Regions from separate parts of the Cupriavidus sp. 01L45 genome, predicted to be linked through region 1. Evidence: predicted binding sites of a transcription regulator. Region 1 holds the regulator's gene; the other holds the start of a gene.

Region 1 (7,425 bases):
ACATGCAGATGGACGTCAAGCAGGTGGCCGCGGATCCGGCTGCGCGCGAGATCGGGCAGCGCCTGTTTCTCAACTACTGCGCGCAATGCCATGGCTCCGACGCGCGCGGCAGCCGCGGCTTTCCCAACCTGACCGACAACGACTGGCTGTATGGCGGCGATCCCGCGACCATCACCCAGACCATTACCAAGGGGCGCAACGGCGTGATGCCGTCATTCGCTTCGACCATCGACGGCAAACTGGCCGGCGACGTGGCGCAATACGTTCGTTCGCTGTCAGGCTTGTCTTCCGATCCGATTCGCGCCTCGCGTGGCGAAAGCACATTCAAGTCCACGTGCGCGGCCTGCCATGGCTCTTCCGGCAAGGGTAACCAGGCGCTCGGTGCGCCCAACCTGTCGGACAAGGTCTGGCTGTACGGCAGTTCGGAGGCAAACATCGTCGACGCCATCCTGAAGGGTCACAACAACCACATGCCGGCACACGAGGAAATCCTGACGCCGGAGCGCATCCGCATGCTGACGGCCTATGTCTGGGGACTGTCGAACAATGGGGCAGCCCCCGCGGGGAGCGGGCAATGAACGGCGACGCCAGCATGTGGAGCCTGCGTGCCGCTGGGGGTGATCGCCCATGAATGCCCCGGAACCGGAACCGCTGAGAAAGCACGGAGCCGCCTGGGGGCCTCTGCGGGAGCCCGCATCCGCCACGGGGGATGGGGAAACCTCGGATGAAACCCTGTACGAAGTCCGCCGCAAGATCTATCCGCGCTCAGTCACAGGGGCGTTTTCGAGCTGGCGGGTCTGGATGGTGGTCCTGACCCAGCTGTTCTTCTATGGCATGCCCTGGCTGCAATGGAACGGCCGCCAGGCCATGTTGTTCGATCTCGGCGCGCGCAAGTTCTACATCTTCGGCTTGGTGCTCTGGCCGCAGGATGTGATCTACCTGTCCGTGCTGCTGGTGATTTCCGCGCTCTCGCTGTTCCTGTTCACGGCGATCGCGGGTCGCCTGTTCTGCGGCTATGCCTGTCCGCAGACGGTGTACACAGAAATCTTCATGTGGATCGAGCGGCATGTGGAAGGCGATCGCTTTGCCCGCATCCGCCTGGATGGCGATCCGTGGAGCGCGCGCAAGCTGCGGCTCAAGGCCACCAAGCACACGCTCTGGATCGTGATCGCGCTATGGACCGGCTTTACCTTCGTCGGGTACTTTTCGCCCATTCGCGAGTTGGGCGGCCACGTGCTCAGCCTGTCGCTGGGGCCGTGGCAAACGTTCTGGATGCTGTTCTACGCCTTCGCCACCTGGGGCAACGCCGGCTTCATGCGCGAGCAGGTGTGCAAGTACATGTGTCCTTATGCACGCTTCCAGAGCGTGATGGTCGATCGCGACACGTATGTGGTGACGTATGACGTGGGCCGCGGCGAGCCGCGCGGCAGCCGCTCGCGCAAGGTGGACCACCAGGCCGCCGGCATGGGCGATTGCGTGAACTGCAGCATCTGCGTGCAGGTCTGCCCCACCGGCATCGATATTCGCGACGGCCTGCAGTACGACTGCATCGGTTGCGGCGCCTGCATCGACGCCTGCAACCAGGTCATGGACAAGATGGCGTATCCGCGCGGGCTGATCCGCTACACCTCGGAGAACGCCATGCGCAGCGTGCTGCCCGAGGCGGAGGCGCGCAAGCGTCTGTTCCGGCCGCGCACGGTGGTGTACTCCGTGATCTGGCTGGCCCTGGTTGCCGGCTTCACGGTGTCGCTGGCCATGCGCACACCGCTCAAGGTCGATATCATCCGCGACCGCGGCGCGCTGGGCAGGGAAGTGGAGGGACGCTGGATCGAGAACGTGTATCGCCTGCAACTGATCAACACGACCGAGGCGCCGATGCATGTGGCCATTCGCGCGGACAGTGATGACCTGAAGGGCCTGGCCGTGGAATACGATCACGCTGCCGGCAATCTCGAGCCCACCTCAAACCGCCTGATTCCGATTCGCGTGCGCGTGCCGATCGAAGCCGCTGGCCAGGGCACCCACAAGATCCAGGTGACGGTCACTGCGACAGGAGATGACAGTGGGGGCGGTGCGGAAATCAGCCAGGGCACCAGCTTCATCGTACCGCGCAATCTTTGAACCGAGAAATCTAGAGGAGGCCTGATGATGCAGCAAAGCAATCCCTGGTGGAAGGAACCCTGGCCATGGCTGCTGATGAGCGGGCCCTTGCTGGCGATGGTGGCCTGCGGGGTCACGATCTGGCTGGCCATGACGCACCCGGACCCGCCCGTTGTCGATGGCGTATCGCGGCACGGGTTGGTGGTCGAGAAGACGGGTATCGGGCGGCAGGCTGAGCCGGCCACGGCGCAGGCGAGGTGACCATGAGACTGCGCTGGCTGATGTGGGTGCTATGGCCCGGCTTCCTGGTAGCCGGGCTGACGACCGCCCTGGTGTTTTCGATGGTCGATCCCGGCGATCTGCGCTTCTTCGGACAGCCGGTCGAGGCGTCGCGGGAGGCGGTTTACACCGTGGGCTTCCTGGTCGCGTGGGTGCTTTGTTCGTTGTCGAGCGGCCTGACGCTTTACACCATGCCCACGCGGCTGGCGGAGACAGACGAACTGGAGTGAGCGCGATGCGCGTCTTCGCGCCGCGGGGCAGGGGGCGGCGGAGCAGGAGTGTCGTGACCAGGCCGGCGCGACGTGGTATTGGCACCACGCAAGGAAGGCAAGGCGGCTGCCAATGCCGCGGGAGCCGGGAAACTCCGCGCGGCCGGTCGATGCCTGCCGGACTAGCAGGACTTGTTGATGATCTGCTTGATGCCTGTCATGTCGACCAGCTTGACGTGCCGCTGGCGGATCTGGATCAGCCCGGCTTCCGCAAAACGGGAGAACAGGCGGCTGACGGTTTCGAGCTTGAGCCCGAGGTAGCTGCCGATCTCCTCGCGGCTCATGCGCAGCACGAACTCGGAGGCCGAATAGCCGCGCGCGGAAAGGCGCTCCGAAAGGTTGATCAGGAAGGCGGCAAGCCGCTCTTCGGCGCGCATCGAGCCCAGCGTGATCAGCATCACCTGGTCCTGCGAGATTTCCTTGCTCATCAGCCGCATGAACTGATGTTGCAACGACGGGAGCGCACCGGACAGCGACTGGAGGTCGCCGAAGCGCACCACGCAAACTTCGGTATCCTCAAGGGCGGTGGCGTCGGACGCGTGCTGCATTTCGCCAAGGCCGTCGAGCCCGACGACTTCGCCGGGGAGGTGGAAGCCCGTGATCTGCGAGCGGCCATCTTCCATCGTCAGGTGGGTTTTGAGCGTGCCGAAGCGGATCGCATAGACGGCGGTGAGCGGATCGCCGAGGCGGTACAGGGTCTCGCCCTTGCGTACGCGCACGCGCTCCTGCACCAGCGAATCCATTTTTTCGAGGTCCTGCTGCGACATGCCGACGGGCAGGCAGAGCTGTCCCAGCGAGCAAGTGGAGCAGCGGGGCGACATCTCGGTAATGGGAATGGATGTTAGCAATTGGGGCCTGTCGGTTTAGCGCAATCACTCAAGCGCGTGTGGCAGGCGCATTGAGTTGAAAGCTTGACGTTGAGAGCTGTCGGTTGGAAGCGCTATCCACATTAGCCTGGCGCGGGTCTGGCGGGGCCTGCCATCTGCGTGGCGCCGCCTGCCGTGCCCGTCGTCATGATTTGCGATTGCGCGGATGTGCGCGGGCGCTGGGCTTCATGTTGATAGCGCCTCTTGGAGTCGCGGGGGCGCGTAGGGCGCATTTTACCGCGCCAGGCGATGTGATTGGGAGGAGAAGTTGACCGTAGGCGTGCTCTTCAGCGTTTTTACCCTGGCTTTGCTAGGTGGTGTGCATTGCGCGGCCATGTGTGGCGGCATTGCGCTTGCGGCCGAGCAAGGCGGCACGGCCCGTGTGCCGGCCACCATCCTGCGCCGGCCAGGCCACTGGCTGCTCGAACTCCTGGTGATGCATGCCGGGCGGCTGAGCATGTATGCGCTGTTGGGCGCCTTGCTGGGTACCCTGGGCGCCGGTGTGTGGAAGGCCCAGTACTTGCCGCTGCAGCGCTGGCTGTTCGGAATCGGCAGCATGATGCTGGTGATGTCGGGATTATGGATGTTGCGTGGGCGCGCCGTGGGGGCTGGCTGGCTGGAGCGGTTTGCCGCGCGCGGCGCTGGCGGTTTGCTCCGTTTTCTTGCCGCCGTGGGCGTGCGCCTGGCGCCCTTGGGCCTGCCACAGGGGCGGCTGCTGCGCCGCTACGGCATGGGGCTGGCCTGGGGGCTGGTACCATGCGGCATGGTCTATGGCGCCCTGGCGATGGCGCTGCTGGCCGGGAACGCCCCTTCGGGTGCGCTGGTGATGGCCGTGTTCGGACTGGGCACTTTGCCAAACCTGTTGGTTATCTCGGGCCTGTCCGGCTACCTCAGGCAGTGGTCGYGCCGCCCGGCGGTACGTACCCTTGCCGGTTTGGCAGTGGCTGCCTTTGGTGTCGTCGGGGTGGCGCGCGCGCTGCTTTTGCCAGAGACGCTGGCCGCGCACGGCTTCTGTCTGGTCTTCTGATACGCCGCTTCATGGCGCATTACGCACTTTGTCGGGCAGATGCCTGTGTGAATCGGTTGCAGGTTTGCCAGGGAATGCCATACAATCGCAAGAACAGCGATATCGCGCAGCGTATTTCATCGTGGCATCGTCAGGTAGCATTCGCACTCGGGGATGCATGCCAGGAACCCTCCAGCACGTATTACCGCCAGGGACCGTTCCCAATCCGCCGTCCGGTTCAAAAGATTATTTGGTTCAAAAGACCAGCCACGGCAGGGCGGGGTGAAATAGGCCAAGCAGGCCCGATATCCGTATTTTTCTTGCACCCGGAGCGACGGACGTCGTGCCGGACAGGTCCGCCACATCAGGGGGAAGGCGCGACGCAAGGGCTCCGTCGACCGGCAGGTAAAGCCGGTGGCCGGGCGATCTCCTGCCGGGCAGGTCCGGCACCCGATGCAAAAAAGAAAGCGCACGACTGCATGCATCAAGCATTGTGGTTGGCTGCGCGGTCAGATGGCGGTGGCAATTCCAACCGCTGAACCCGCAATCTCCAGTGCGTCCGGGTTTGTCCGGGGCGCAGGTGCAAAGACAGGCTGCACGCAATCACATGAATACCCAAGAGGCGAAGATCGTCCTCGAGACCGCGCTGATTTGTGCGCAGGAACCCTTGCGCGTCAATGACTTGCGCCGGCTTTTTGCCGACGACGTCGGTGCCGACACCATTCGGGTGCTGCTGGAAGAGTTGCGCCGCGACTGGGAGCAGCGCGGCGTGGAACTCGTGGCGCTGGCCAGCGGCTGGCGCTTTCAGAGCCGCCCCGTCATGCGCGAATACCTGGACCGGCTGAATCCTGAAAAGCCGCCGAAATATTCCCGCGCGGTCATGGAGACGCTGGCGATCATCGCCTACCGGCAGCCGGTCACCCGGGGCGATATCGAGGAAATCCGCGGTGTTGCGGTGAGCACCGAAGTCGTGAAGAAGCTCGAGGACCGTAGCTGGATCGAGGTGATCGGCTACCGCGACGTACCGGGCCGGCCGGCCTTGTACGCTACCACCAAGAACTTCCTTGATGACCTTGGCCTGCGCTCGCTAGATGAGTTGCCGCCGCTGGAGGATGTCCAGGCGCAGACGCAAGCCGCGCTGCTGAACCAGGAGCCCATAGATTTCGAGGCCCTGGGCACTGTGCCCGCTTTGCCGGCCGGAAGCGACGAAGAAGCGTTCGCGGAGGCCGGCGAGGAGCCTGCGGGCGGCGCTGGCGCTGCCGTCGCCGATGTGTCCAATGCTGGCGAATTGACCCGCTCCGTCCCCGGTGTCCTCGATGCCGGTGCCACGGATGGCATCGCCGAACTGGTGGAAGCATTTGAAAAGAAGGACGCCTCGGTGCAAGCGCAAGCCGTGCCCGAGGCTGAAGTACCCGCGGTGTCCGAGCCGGATGATGGGCCGGAGAGCGAACTGGTGTCCGCCGGGCCCATGGGGGCGCGGCTTGACGGCACAGCCGTGGAGGATGCCGTCGACGACGGCGAAGCAAATGAGCAAACGGAAGCACCCGCCAACGGTTACCACGAGCAAGTGGCCTCCGGCGAGCAGGAGTCCGAAGTCCCGGGGGCGTCCAAGACGAATCCGGCGCACCCCAGCGAGCACGACGAGCGCGTGTCCAACTGAACACCATGCAACATCCGAATGTGAATACCTTGTCCGATTCTGTTGATCAAGACGTCCGCCAGGCGGATACGCCGGCCGGCGATGCCGGCAATGGCGCCGAAGGCGCGCCGCGCCGCAAGGGCCTGCGCCGTGGCCTGCGCAATCTGGTGGCCACGCGCCGCCAGGCCACGCAGGACCGCGATGGCGGGCGTGCCGCGGAAGGCGATGCACTTGCCTTCGCTGGCGGTCCGGACGCGGGAGCCGCACCGGACGCGCAATCCGCGCGTGGCGATGGCGTGAGAAAGGGGCGTACGCGCGGCAAGCGCAAGCCCGCCGAAGGCGAGTCCGTGCAGGCCGGCGAGCAGCAGGGCGAACGCCCGGCGCCGCGAGGCCGCCGCGCGTTCGGCGGCGACACTGCCGAAGGTGCGAGCGAAACCGGCGGCGAAGCCGCTGGAGAGCGCCAGCGCGACGGTGCCCGCGCCAACTCCAACGGCGCGCGCAAGCGCAAGCCGCAGCAAGGCCAGCAGCCGCAGGGCGCGGCCAGGCGCGGCAGTGCCGAGGGGCAGCAGGGTGGCCCGCGCCAGGCAAGCAAAGGAAACAAAGGCAGGGGCGGCACGCAGCGCCAGGCTCCGGGCGTGCCCGAGAAGGCCCCCGCGGCTGCAGCCGCAGGTGGCGAAGACCTGTTTCGTTTCGTCATCTCCGGCCAGTACGACCAGGAAGATACCAGCGGTGTGCGTGCCAAGGTAAAGCCGGTGCGCGAGCTCTCGGCCGATGACGATGCGCCCAAGCTGCACAAAGTGCTCGCCGAGGGCGGCCTGGGTTCGCGCCGCGAGATGGAGGAGCTGATCCTGCAGGGGCGCGTTTCTGTCAATGGCCTGCCGGCCCATATTGGACAACGCATCCTGCCGGCCGATCAGGTCCGCGTCAACGGCAAGCTGATCCATCGCCGTGTGTCGACCAAGCCGCCGCGCGTGCTGCTTTACCACAAGCCGGCGGGCGAGATCGTCAGCCAGTCGGATCCGGAAGGCCGTCCGACCGTGTTCGACAGCCTGCCGCGCATCAAGGCAGGGAAATGGGTGGCCGTGGGCCGCCTGGACTTCAACACCGAAGGGCTGCTGATCTTTACCTCCTCGGGCGATATCGCCAACAAGTTCATGCATCCGCGCTACGGCGTGGAGCGCGAGTATGCGGTCCGCACGCTGGGCGAGCTGGCGGAGGCGGATCGCCAGCGCCTGCTGCATGGCATCAAGCTTGACGATGGTGAAG
Region 2 (11,221 bases), on a different contig from region 1:
TATACACCAGCGCCCATTTCGGCTGCTCCGTCACCGTCAGGCTGGCCTTGGGCGTACTGGATATCTTGGAACTTGCAGCCGTCACCAGCAACTGGCTCTGCACGGTGGGCTTGCCAATCACGATATTGCTGCTCACCACGGCTTGCCGCGTGGCCGGAGTCGCGGAGACGGACAGTGTCGGGGAAGCGATCGCATAGCTCCAGGTGCCGTCGAAGTCCGCGGTGGAATCATGTGAGTCGCTGCGGATCACGCGGGCGCCAAAGGTCTGCGGATAGCCATTGAGCACGGTCAGCGTACTGATCGGCGTCCCCCCCTGCGACAGTTCGAGCTGGTACGTGTAGCTGGTGTTCTTCTGCACCGTCACCAGCATTTGCCCGCTGACAGGACTGCCGTTGGGCGCGGTGACCGACACGGTGACCGTGCCGACCGCTTCGGTCGTATCAGAGCTGTTGACCCCCTTGAGCGAAGCCGAGTTCTGCGTGGCACTGACTTGCACGTTGGAAATCGAACTGGCCCAGGCCCAGTCATGCACGGCCGCGCTGACGTCGTTGCCGTTGCCATCGACCAGCTTCGCCGTGACTGGCTGCACCTGGCCGTCGACCAGCGACAGGACCGGATTCGACAACGCCAGGTTGTAGCTGACGGTGCCCGGCTCCACGGTCACCGTCGCGGTCTGTGCGGGCAACTGCGTGGTGGTGTTGTCGGCCGCCTTGACGCTGGCGACCACCTGGATGGTGGCCGTACCCACCGCCACGCCCGTCACGGTGGCGCTGCCGCTTGCAGCGGCGGCAGGGACCACGGTGGCCACTGTATCGACTGACGAAGTCCAGGCAAAGGCGGTGGACGAGGTCACGTCCGTGCCCTTGCTGTCCACCACCGAGGCTGACATCGAAATGCTGCGTCCCACGCCCACCTGTCCCGAGGTCATCGTGAGCGTTACCGAGTATTTCAGCGGTGTCGTATCGGCCGCGGTGCTCGCCGTGCTGGGCGCGGCTGAATTTCCGCCGCCGCCCCCGCCACCGCAACCCGCCACCAGCAATGCCATGGCGCCACAGGCCAGCCATGCTGGCCACCTCTTGGTGTTTGTCATGATGTCTCCCCCGTATGGCGTCCTGTCCGCGGGCCATGCCGAACAAGGCAAAGGCGCAGGTGCCGAATCTCGTTTTCCGGACGCGCCAGCTGGGAAAATGGCGGAATCTCTGGTCACGTCGCTTACCAGACTAGTCAGGATGCGCGGACTGCTGTACCAGCCATACGGTTGAGGGTTCGAGGCTTATGTGCGGCAGCGCTCATCCCCGCGCCGCCATCCGTCAGGGTGAAATGCGAAACGCGCACCTTTGCGGCTCAGGCCCGAAGACGACGCGGCGGCGCCCTTGACGCCCGCGCGTCAACTCGACTACTCTTGCCAGATGCTTGCCGCTTCGCTGGCGACAGGCATGCAACGCAAGTGATCAGCGCAACCACGGAAGCCGCGCCATCCGGACCGCTTCCCGCACCGCACGCAATGCACCAAGCCACCTGCTCCCACCGCCAGGCCGCCGATGCTTCCAGCATCGCCGCAGCCGTGCGCGTGCCGGCAGCAGGCCGTGTGCCGGGCACCGCTCCGGCGCTATCGGCGCCGCATCTCTCCTCCTCGCTACTGCTAGACCTACCGATCGGTTGCCGGGCCTAGTGCCTCGTGGCAGTTCGGCAGCCTCGCGCCACCCTTTTTCCGCCATTGCGCTTTAGCGCTCTGGCCTATTGTGTCTTGCATCTTCCCGCGAGGAAGGAGAACCGTCATGATGTTGTGCAACCCCGCCGCCAAGTACCGCCCCGCCATCGCCGTCGAAATCGCCGACCGCACCTGGCCCGACCAGCGCATCACGCGCGCGCCGATCTGGATGAGCACCGATCTGCGCGATGGCAACCAGGCCCTGATCGAGCCGATGAACCCGCAGCGCAAGCTCCGTTTCTTCGAGCAACTGGTGAAGATCGGCCTGAAGCAGATCGAGGTGGCGTTCCCCTCGGCATCGCAGACCGATTTCGATTTCGTGCGAATGCTGATCGAGGAAGACCGCATTCCGGATGACGTGACCATCGTGGTGCTGACGCAGGCGCGCGAGGACCTGATCCGCCGTACCATCGATTCCGTGCGCGGCGCGGCTCGCGCCGTGGTGCATCTCTACAATCCCATCGCTCCCGCGTTTCGCCGCATCGTGTTCGGTGCCAGCCGCGAGGAGGTCAAGGAGATCGCCCTGGAGGGCACGCGGCTGATCAAGGCGTTGACCGATGCCATGCCCGAGACGGCATGGAGCTACGAATACTCGCCGGAAACCTTCAGCATGACCGAACTGGATTTCTCGCTCGAGGTCTGCGATGCGGTGTCCGCGATCTGGCAACCGAGCGCTGCGCGCCCCCTGATCCTGAACCTGCCGACCACGGTGGAATGCAGCACGCCCAATATCTTCGCCGACCAGGTCGAATGGATGCACCGCCATCTCGCAAGGCGCGCTGACATCGTGCTGTCGGTCCATCCGCACAATGACCGCGGTACCGCCGTGGCTGCCGCCGAGCTGGCCGTGATGGCCGGCGCGGATCGCGTGGAAGGTTGCCTGTTTGGCAACGGCGAGCGTACCGGCAATGTGGACCTGGTCACGCTGGCGCTGAATCTCTACACGCAGGGCGTGGACCCTGCGCTCGATTTTTCCGATATCGACGAAGTGCGCCACTGCGTGGAGCATTGCAACCAGCTCCCGGTGCATCCGCGGCACCCCTATGTGGGCGACCTCGTCTTCACCGCGTTCTCGGGCTCGCACCAGGACGCGATCCGCAAAGGCTTCGCCCAGCAAAAGCCTGACGAGATCTGGGAAGTGCCCTACCTGCCGATCGACCCGGCCGACCTTGGCCGCAGCTACGACGCGGTGATCCGCGTCAACAGCCAGTCCGGCAAGGGCGGCATGGCCTACCTGCTGGAACAGGTGCATGGCATCTATATGCCGCGGCGCCTGCAGATCGAGTTCAGCCGCGCGGTGCAGGCAATGACCGACGAAAGCGGGCTCGAAGCCAGCGCCGACGACCTCTACGGCTTGTTCCAGCGCGAGTATCTCGAACACGCCGCGCCGTTGCGCTATGTGGGCCACCAGATGGTGTCCGATAGCGAAGGCCAGGTGGAGATCGAAGTGGCATTGCTGCGCGACGGCGAGTCCGTCAGCGTGCGCGGCCGGGGTAACGGCCCGATCGATGCGTTCGTCGGCGCCTTCGCCGGCGCGCTCGATGCGCCGGTACGTGTGATGGATTACCACGAGCACGCGCTGTCGTCCGGCGCTAATGCCGCCGCGGCTTGCTATGTGGAAGTGCGTGTTGGCGATTCCGCCACCGGCTTCGGCGCCGGCATCGATGCCAATATTGTCACGGCGTCGCTCAAGGCTGTGGTGTCCGGCGTGAACCGCCACCTGCGCGCCACCAGTCAGTCGCAACGCGAGGAAGCCCTGGCCGGCTGAGGTCCACCGAGGAAAAACCGGTGTGCCCCGCCCCCACGGGGCACACCCGGAAAGACGCCCTTGGCGGGACGCCCACGACATGCTCGTTGCTTGACTGTGTGCACAGCGTAAGGGGCGCCGGTGCCGGTTGCCACGAATATTTGCGCATGTCCTTAGAACCCCGGAGCGCGATTGGAAATGCGAAAGTCCGGCGGCTTGCCCACGATCCCGCCTGACAACCAGACAGCGGCTGTGGCGACGCTGCGACGCACATGCACACGCGCGCCGCCGATGCAGTGCTTCTTGCTTTCGGTCAAGGCTTGGCTGGGAACCCTACGCCACACTGAGCGTGAAGTTTCCCTACTACACGAGCCAACCATCATGAAGAAGCGTCTGTCCACCCGCCTTTCCACAACCGTTGTTGCTGCCATCGCCCTGCTCGGCAGCGTTGCCGCGGCGCCCGCCATGGCAGCGTCCGACGAAACCCAGGGCAACTGGATGGTGCGCCTGCGCGCCACCTATCTGGACATGGCCGACAAGTCGGACCCGATCGGCGGCGTTGGCGCATCGGACCGCATCACCGTCAACAACAAGTGGATCCCGGAACTCGACGTCACCTACTTCTTCACACCACACATCGCCGCGGAACTGGTGCTGACCGTGCCGCAGAAGCAGAACGTCTACCTCGATGGCAACAAGATCGGTTCCTTCACCCACCTGCCGCCGACGCTGCTGGTGCAATATCACTTCATCCCCAACGGTACCTTCCGCCCCTATGTGGGCGCGGGCCTGAACTTCACGCGGATCTGGGGCGCCGACATTGCCAACAACTCGCTATCGCTCGACAGCTGGAGCGTGGCGCCTGCCTTGCAGATCGGCATGGACTACAAGCTCACCAAGAACTGGTTCCTCAATGCCGACATCAAGAAGGTGTGGCTGTCGAGCGACGTCAAGGCGGCCGGCGTCAAGGTCTCGAACGTGAGCCTGGATCCGTGGCTGTTCAGCATGGGTGTGGGCTACCGCTTCTAAACACCTCGAACACATCGAACACATCGAGCCCTTCGGACGCCTCGGACGCCTCGGACGCTTTAACCGGGCTTCCAGGCGCGCGCGGCAGATCCCCCGTCAGGCCCTCGCCTGACGGGGGATCTGCCGCAATGCATCGCGATTCAAGCCGTAGAAGCGCGCGACCACGGCCATCTCGGAGCCGGCGCTGAGCAGCGCTTGCGCCGACCGCCGGCGGTGCAAGACCTGCGGGATGTTGGCGAGGAAGACGCTCGTCACCTCCGGGTCGAATTGCGTGCCTGACCCAGCCGAGACGATGGATAGCGCATCGTCGTCCGTCATGCAGGGGCGATAGCAACGCGCCTCGGTCATCGCGTCAAAGGCATCGGCAACCGCCACGATGCGAGCTGCCAGCGGGATCTCCTGGCCGGCCAGCCCACACGGATAGCCCGTGCCGTCAAAGCGCTCATGGTGGTGATGCGCGACCTGCGATGCGAGCCGCATCAGGGCATTCGAACTACCCGCAAGTAGGTTCGCGCCGATCTCGGCGTGGCGCTCGATCACCTGTCTCTCTTCGGGAAGCAACTTGCCGGGCTTGAGCAGCACGGCGTCCGGGATGGCGAGCTTGCCGACGTCGTGCGCCGGCGTGGCGAGCCGAATGCGCTCGCACTCCTCGGCACGCAGTCCGACCATTTCCGCAAGGCCGGCCGCAATCGTCGCGGTGCGAACCAGATGGCCAGAGGCATGCGGATAACGCAAGCAGCCTGCCAGCGTCAGGCTGGCCAGCGTGACGACCGCATGGTGGTTCGTAGTCATAGTTCTGAAGTGGTGCAGATCGCAACGGCACCGGCATGGCCAGGTGGATGCCATGCCGGGCAATCGCGGCATTCGCCGCATGACGGCGAATGGCATCTGGCAAAGCGCGAGATTCTATGCCTGGACTGGCATATCGCCAATAGGCAATAGCCGGTTATCGCCAGGGATCCGGTGAAACACGCGTGGCGGGCCAACGGCGCGGTGAGCGGGAACAGGGAATGCGATGGACCGCCAGTGCGAACGTACGCCAGCTCGCACGTCGATGAGAGCGCGGCACAAGAAGAAAGGCCCCGCATCACGGGGCCCCCTTGCATTGCAGCTTTCCCGAAGAAGCCCGCCTAGCGGAACGCCGGTTCGTCGAAGCTACGCAGCTTGCGCGAGTGCAATTGTTCGGCACCACCTTCGCGCAGGATACGAATCGCTTCCAGCCCGATCGACATATGCTGGCTCACCCGCTGCCGGTAGAACGCATTCGCCATGCCCCGCAGCTTGAGCTCACCGTGCAGCGGCTTGTCGGACACGCACAGCAGCGTGCCGTATGGCACCCGCAGGCGGAAGCCGTTGGCCGCGACCGTGGCGCTCTCCATGTCGATGGCGATGGCACGTGACTGGTTGAAGCGGGCGTACAGCGCCTTGGACTTCAGCTCCCAGTTGCGGTCGTCGGTGGAAACCACCGTGCCGGTGCGCATGCGGGTTTTCATTTCATTGCCGGACAAGCCCGTCACTCGCACCACGGCCTCCTGCAGCGCGACCTGGATTTCGGCGATGGGAGGTACCGGTACCCACGGCGGCAGGTCATGATCGAGCACGTGATCGTCGCGCACATAGGCGTGCGCCAGCACGTAGTCGCCCAGTTGCTGCGAGCGGCGCAGGCCGCCGCAGTGGCCGACCATCAGCCAGCAGTGCGGACGCAGCACGGCAAGGTGGTCGGTCATGGTCTTGGCGTTGGACGGGCCCACGCCGATATTGACCAGCGTGACACCGAGCTTGTCCTCGCGCACCAGGTGATAGGCGGGCATCTGCGGCAGCGCGCGCGGACGCTGGGCGTCGTCGGGCTCGGCCGCGCCGCGCTCCTGGATCACGTCGCCGGGTTCGACGAAGCGCACGTAGCCATCGGCGCCCTGCGCATCTTCGGCCCCCATCAGCGAGCGGCCGAGCGCGATGAATTCATCGACGTAGCGCTGGTAGTTGGTGAACAGCACGAAGCGCTGGAAGTGCTGTGGCGCGGTGCCGGTGTAGTGGTAGAGACGCTGCAGCGCCAGGTCCACGCGCTCGCCGGGGAACATCGAGAGCGGCCAGGCCTCGCCCGCCACCGGCTCATAGGTACCGTTGGCGATGGCATCGTCGATGCGGCTCAGCTCGGGCAGCACGAAGGAGGCTTCCAGCTCGCGCGCCTGGGTGTAGCTGATGTCCGTGGTGGAGGCTTCGATGACGAAGGGCAGCGGGATCGGGCGCCGGCTCACGCCGACCACCACGGGCACGCGGTGGTAGCGTATCAGGCGCTCGATCTGGTCCCGGTAGTAGTCCGCCAGCAGTTCGGGCCGGGTGACCGTGGTGCCGTACACGCCGGGGTAGGCGACCGTGCCCCAGGATGGGCGGCTGTCGGTGACCATGGTTTCGAGATTGACCGAGATGCCGAGGTAGGGGTAACAGGCATGTGCCGCTGACGGCAGTGGCTGTCCCTTGGCAAAGGCATCGAAGCGCGCGCGGATGGCGCCGACCGAGGCATCGTAGATTTCACGGATGCGGGCCAGCGCGGCATCGGCATCGCTGAACTCGGCCAGCTGATCGGCCGGATGGGCGGAAGAGAAGATCGAGGCATTCATGGTGTCCATGATACCCCGCCACAGCATGGTAGCAACATGGCCTGTCGCAAATTGACGGGCCTGCGCGCGCTCGCTACACTGCCAGCAGTCTTTCGCGGCCTCGGGCCGCACTCGCCTCGAGACGCCCCCCCACAAGAAGGGCAGCGCCGAGTTGCAGTATGTGCTTGCATGGGGAGCCCTGATGGAAATCCGCAATCTGCTGCCAGAAGAAACCGAGGCAGCCAGACAACTCCTTGCGGCCAACGGGTGGGCACACCGGGTCGCCAATACGGAACGCTTCGCCCGCCTGATCGCCAACTCGCAACGGGTGGTGGTGGCGGTGGATAACGGTGAAGTCGTAGGTTTCGCGCGTGCCTTGTGCGACGACATCTCCAACGGCTATCTGTCGATGGTCGCGGTGGCACCGAGCCATCGCCGGCGCGGCATCGGGCGCGCCCTGGTGCGCCAGATCGTCGGCAACGATCCCGACATCACCTGGGTGCTACGCGCCGGACGCTCGTCCGAGGCGGCCTTCTTCGGCCAGCTAGGCTTCGTGCCTTCGCTGGTGGCCATGGAGCGCCGGCGCACCTGAGTGGCGCAAGGCGGCCGCCAAACACCTCACACGCAACGCCATGGCTTCTTCCACCGGTTGGTTTCATTGGGCATTGCTGTCGGCTGTTTTCGCCGCGCTGACGGCGATCTTTGCCAAGATCGGGCTTGAGGGCATTAATTCCGACCTCGCCACCCTGGTGCGCACCGCGGTGATCATCGTGGTGCTGAGCATCTTCGTGGTGCTGACGGGCAAGTGGAGCAACCCGCTCGCGCTGCCGCCCCGGACCTGGATCTTCCTGGTCCTGTCGGGACTGGCCACCGGCGCCTCCTGGGTGTGCTACTTCCGGGCACTGAAGATCGGCGATGCCTCGAAGGTGGCGCCGGTGGACAAGCTCAGCCTGCTGCTGGTGGCGGTGTTCGCCGTGATCTTCCTCGGCGAACGCCCCAGCCTGCGCGAGTGGGCCGGCATCGCTCTGGTGGGCGCCGGCGTGCTGGTGCTCGGGTTCAAGCGCTGAGCGGCGCCCGCGCCGCCCGGATTCCTCACCGGTCCGCGGCGCCGGCACGAAGATACGACAGCACCGGTGCCAGTTGCGGCAGCGCCGGCGCCTGCTGACAGGCGAGTGCACCAGCACACCACGGATAGGGCAGCCGCGCCAGCCAGCCGTCGAGCACGGGTTGCGCGGTGTCGGAGGGCAATACTTCCATGGCCTCGATCACGATGGCGAGGGCTTGCACGCGCGGCTTGCCCGGCCCGGAGAATTCCCATGCGTAGCTGCCGCAGCCCACACGTACGCCGCCGGTGGCCTTGTCGGTCATGCCGACCAGCCAGTCGCAGGCATAGCGCTGCGCATCCGCTGCGGGCTGGGCTTCGGCCAGGCAAAACGTGTAGACATTGTCGTAGCTCTGGCCAAAGCGCCGCACCAGCACATCGCTGATGGCGGCCAGGCCTTCGCTGCGCGCGGGGAAGGCGATGGCCGCGGACTTGACCGTCATCTCCAGCGTGGCATCGGCGGCGAAGGCCTGCGCCATCAGGTGGGGACGGTTTTCGTCCTTGGCGCGGATATAGGTGCGGATCAGCGCCTGGGGGTCGAGGGAGCCGGGAAGTCCCGAAGCGGCGGTTGCGTTCATGCTGTGCCTTGCGTACGTCCGCGCATGGCCGTGGGCCGGGGCGTGGCGAAAGTTGAGTGGGTGCCGGCATGGTAGCCCGTCTGTGGCGCCCGGGGCGCTGCGGCCCTGCCGCCAGCAAGGTTGACCTAGGGCGCGCCCCGCCCCATCCAACACATCCGATGCGCAGCGCCTAGCCCGGCAAGCTGCCGTATGCGGTTGGCTGCCAGGCCATGCCGTGCAGGTGGATCGCACGGCAAGGCGGCACGCATGGCTTACTCGGGCTGGATGTTCGCGGCCTTGATGATGCGGCCCCACTTGGCCGATTCCTGCGTCTGGAACCTCGCCAGTTCCGCCGGCGTGCTGGTGAACACTTCAGTACCGGTGGACTGGTAGAAATTGGCCGCGGTGTCACTCCTGGCGGCCTTTACCATCAGCGCGTTGAGCTTGTCCACCACCGGCTGCGGCGTTTTGGCCGGCGCGTAGGCGGCGAACCAGTAGCTCATCTCATAACCCTTGACGCCCGCCTCGTCGATGGTCGGCACATTGGGCGCAAGCGGCGAGCGGGTCTTGCCCGACACGCCCAGCGCCTTGAGCTTGCCGCTCTTGACCTGGGGTAGTCCGGTGGCGGTATCGGTGATCATCATCTGGATCTGGTTGCCCAGCAGATCCGTGACCGCGAGCGGATTGCTCTTGTAGGGCACGTGCAGCAATTGCACATGCGCCATCTGCTGGAACAGCTCGCCCGCGATACGCGAGGACGAGCTGCCGCTGCCGAAACTGAGCTTGCCCGGCTCCTTCCTGGCCAGCGCGATGAAGTCTCCCACGCTATTGACCGGCAACTGCGGGTTGACCACCATGATCTGGCCGCCACGGCCCAGTGCTGTCACCGGAACGTAGTCCTTGACCGGATCGTAAGGCAGCTTCTTGAACAGGTGCTCGTTGGCCGCATGCGTAGTGTTGCTGGTGATCAGCACGGTATAGCCGTCGGGGCTGGCCTTGGCCACGTCGCTGGCGGCGATAAAGCCGTTGGCGCCGGGCTTGTTGTCGACCACCACCGTTACCTTGGCATCCAGCGTGATGGCCTGGCCGATCGCGCGGGCTAGCTGGTCCGTCGCGCTGCCGGCGGCGAAAGGCACCACGAAGCGGATCGGCTTGTCCGGGAACTCCGCGTGCGCCGGGCCGGCCAGCAGCACGAGCGCGGCGGCGGCGATGCCGGTGACCGCCTTCAGGACGGAAGCGGGCTTGGTGTATGCGGACATCTTGGGTCTCCTGTTCGAATCTCGAATCGTTTTGATTTGTGATACGTGGTTTGTGGTTTGTCGCTTGCGGTCTGGATCCGGCGTTTCAGCCGGCGCCGGCCAGGCGCGGGGGCAAGGGAATTTCCAGTTGCAGCAGCAGGAAGGACAGCGCCTTGCCGTGCGTGTCCAGGTTGAGTGCATCGTTGACGCCGCCGTCGAGCACGCCGTCGATGACGAAGTTCATCGCCTGCAGCGAGGGCACCAGGTAGCGTCTGACCGCAGACGGCCGCCGGTAGCTGAACAGTGCCGCCACGGCGTCTTCGGTGACATGGGCGGCGAGATGGTCGAAGTCGCGCGGGTCGTAGGCGATCACGCTGATATTGGAGCGATCGCCCTTGTCGCCCGTGCGTCCGTGCGCAAGCTGATAAAGCGCGATGGTGGCTGCAGCGGCAGCCGGCGTGGCGGTATTGGAGGTGGTGGCGTTCATGGCAGCAGAGTGTGGCTTGCGGTGACGGCGCTGCGCGGCACCAGGCAGGACATGGCATTCAGGCGCGCGCGCAGCGCGGTGCGCACGCCACCGCCGCCGGCGGGTCCGCAGGTATAGAGCGCATTGACCTCGCGCAGCAGCGTTTCCGCCACGGACTTGTCCTCATGCGCCAGCGCGGCGCGCAGACGCACGTCCCGCGCCTGCGCCTCGCCGGCTTGCGGCTGTTGCAGCAGGCGGCCGCCATCGTCGGCGAACACGCTCAGCACGCCGATCAGGTCGAAGCGGATCGGCGCCGCGTGGCCCAGCAGGTCCATGCGCTTGCGCACGATCTCCGCAGCCAGGCGCGCGCGCGCCGCGGCGTTGGGGCCGGCGTACGAAATCTCGCCTTCGGCGATCCAGCCGCCTTCGTAGAACAGGTTGGCCTTGAGTTGTCCGGGCCGCTCGCGGCCGCGCACATTGCGCACGGCCACGCGGTCGGGGCCGACCTGCTCGACCGTGGCCGCGCTGATATCGGCGATCACGTCGGGCGTGAGATAGGCGGCAGGGTCATGCACCTCGTACAGCAACTGTTCCTTGACCGTGCGCAGGTCCACGCAGCCGCCGGTATCCGCCGCCTTGCCCACCTCGATATTGCCGTCTTCATCCAGGCGCACGATGGGATAGCCGACGGCGTGCACATCCGGCACGTCCTTCATGCCGGGATCGGCGAAATAGCCGCCGGTGACTTGCGCCCCGCATTCGAGCAGGTGGCCT

What was found. Region 1 encodes FNR, which switches genes on or off when oxygen is low (the NO sensors DNR and NnrR bind a similar motif). Its sites were predicted from a motif close to TTGATNNNNATCAA; they were not measured.
Region 2: AC1DT6_RS02885 (OmpW/AlkL family protein) is a predicted target of FNR. The motif match lies at 3,762-3,775, and genes of this name have one in related genera.

Annotation. Positions count from the first base shown of each region.
Region 1 is NZ_JBFTSG010000021.1:20,847-28,271, reverse strand. Features, by position in the region: gene ccoP (cytochrome-c oxidase, cbb3-type subunit III) at 1-578, shown strand, start outside; gene ccoG (cytochrome c oxidase accessory protein CcoG) at 628-2,121, shown strand; gene AC1DT6_RS16295 (FixH family protein) at 2,146-2,361, shown strand; gene AC1DT6_RS16290 (hypothetical protein) at 2,364-2,609, shown strand; gene fnr (fumarate/nitrate reduction transcriptional regulator Fnr) at 2,771-3,496, opposite strand; gene AC1DT6_RS16280 (sulfite exporter TauE/SafE family protein) at 3,783-4,541, shown strand; gene scpB (SMC-Scp complex subunit ScpB) at 5,128-6,180, shown strand; gene rluB (23S rRNA pseudouridine(2605) synthase RluB) at 6,186-7,425, shown strand, end outside.
Region 2 is NZ_JBFTSG010000003.1:90,202-101,422, forward strand. Features, by position in the region: gene AC1DT6_RS02875 (hypothetical protein) at 1-1,090, opposite strand, end outside; gene leuA (2-isopropylmalate synthase) at 1,782-3,479, shown strand; gene AC1DT6_RS02885 (OmpW/AlkL family protein) at 3,840-4,487, shown strand; gene AC1DT6_RS02890 (HD-GYP domain-containing protein) at 4,584-5,333, opposite strand; gene AC1DT6_RS02895 (AMP nucleosidase) at 5,618-7,114, opposite strand; gene AC1DT6_RS02900 (GNAT family N-acetyltransferase) at 7,287-7,676, shown strand; gene AC1DT6_RS02905 (EamA family transporter) at 7,717-8,151, shown strand; gene AC1DT6_RS02910 (hypothetical protein) at 8,177-8,764, opposite strand; gene AC1DT6_RS02915 (Bug family tripartite tricarboxylate transporter substrate binding protein) at 9,016-10,002, opposite strand; gene AC1DT6_RS02920 (AtuA-related protein) at 10,088-10,468, opposite strand; gene AC1DT6_RS02925 (acyclic terpene utilization AtuA family protein) at 10,465-11,221, opposite strand, start outside.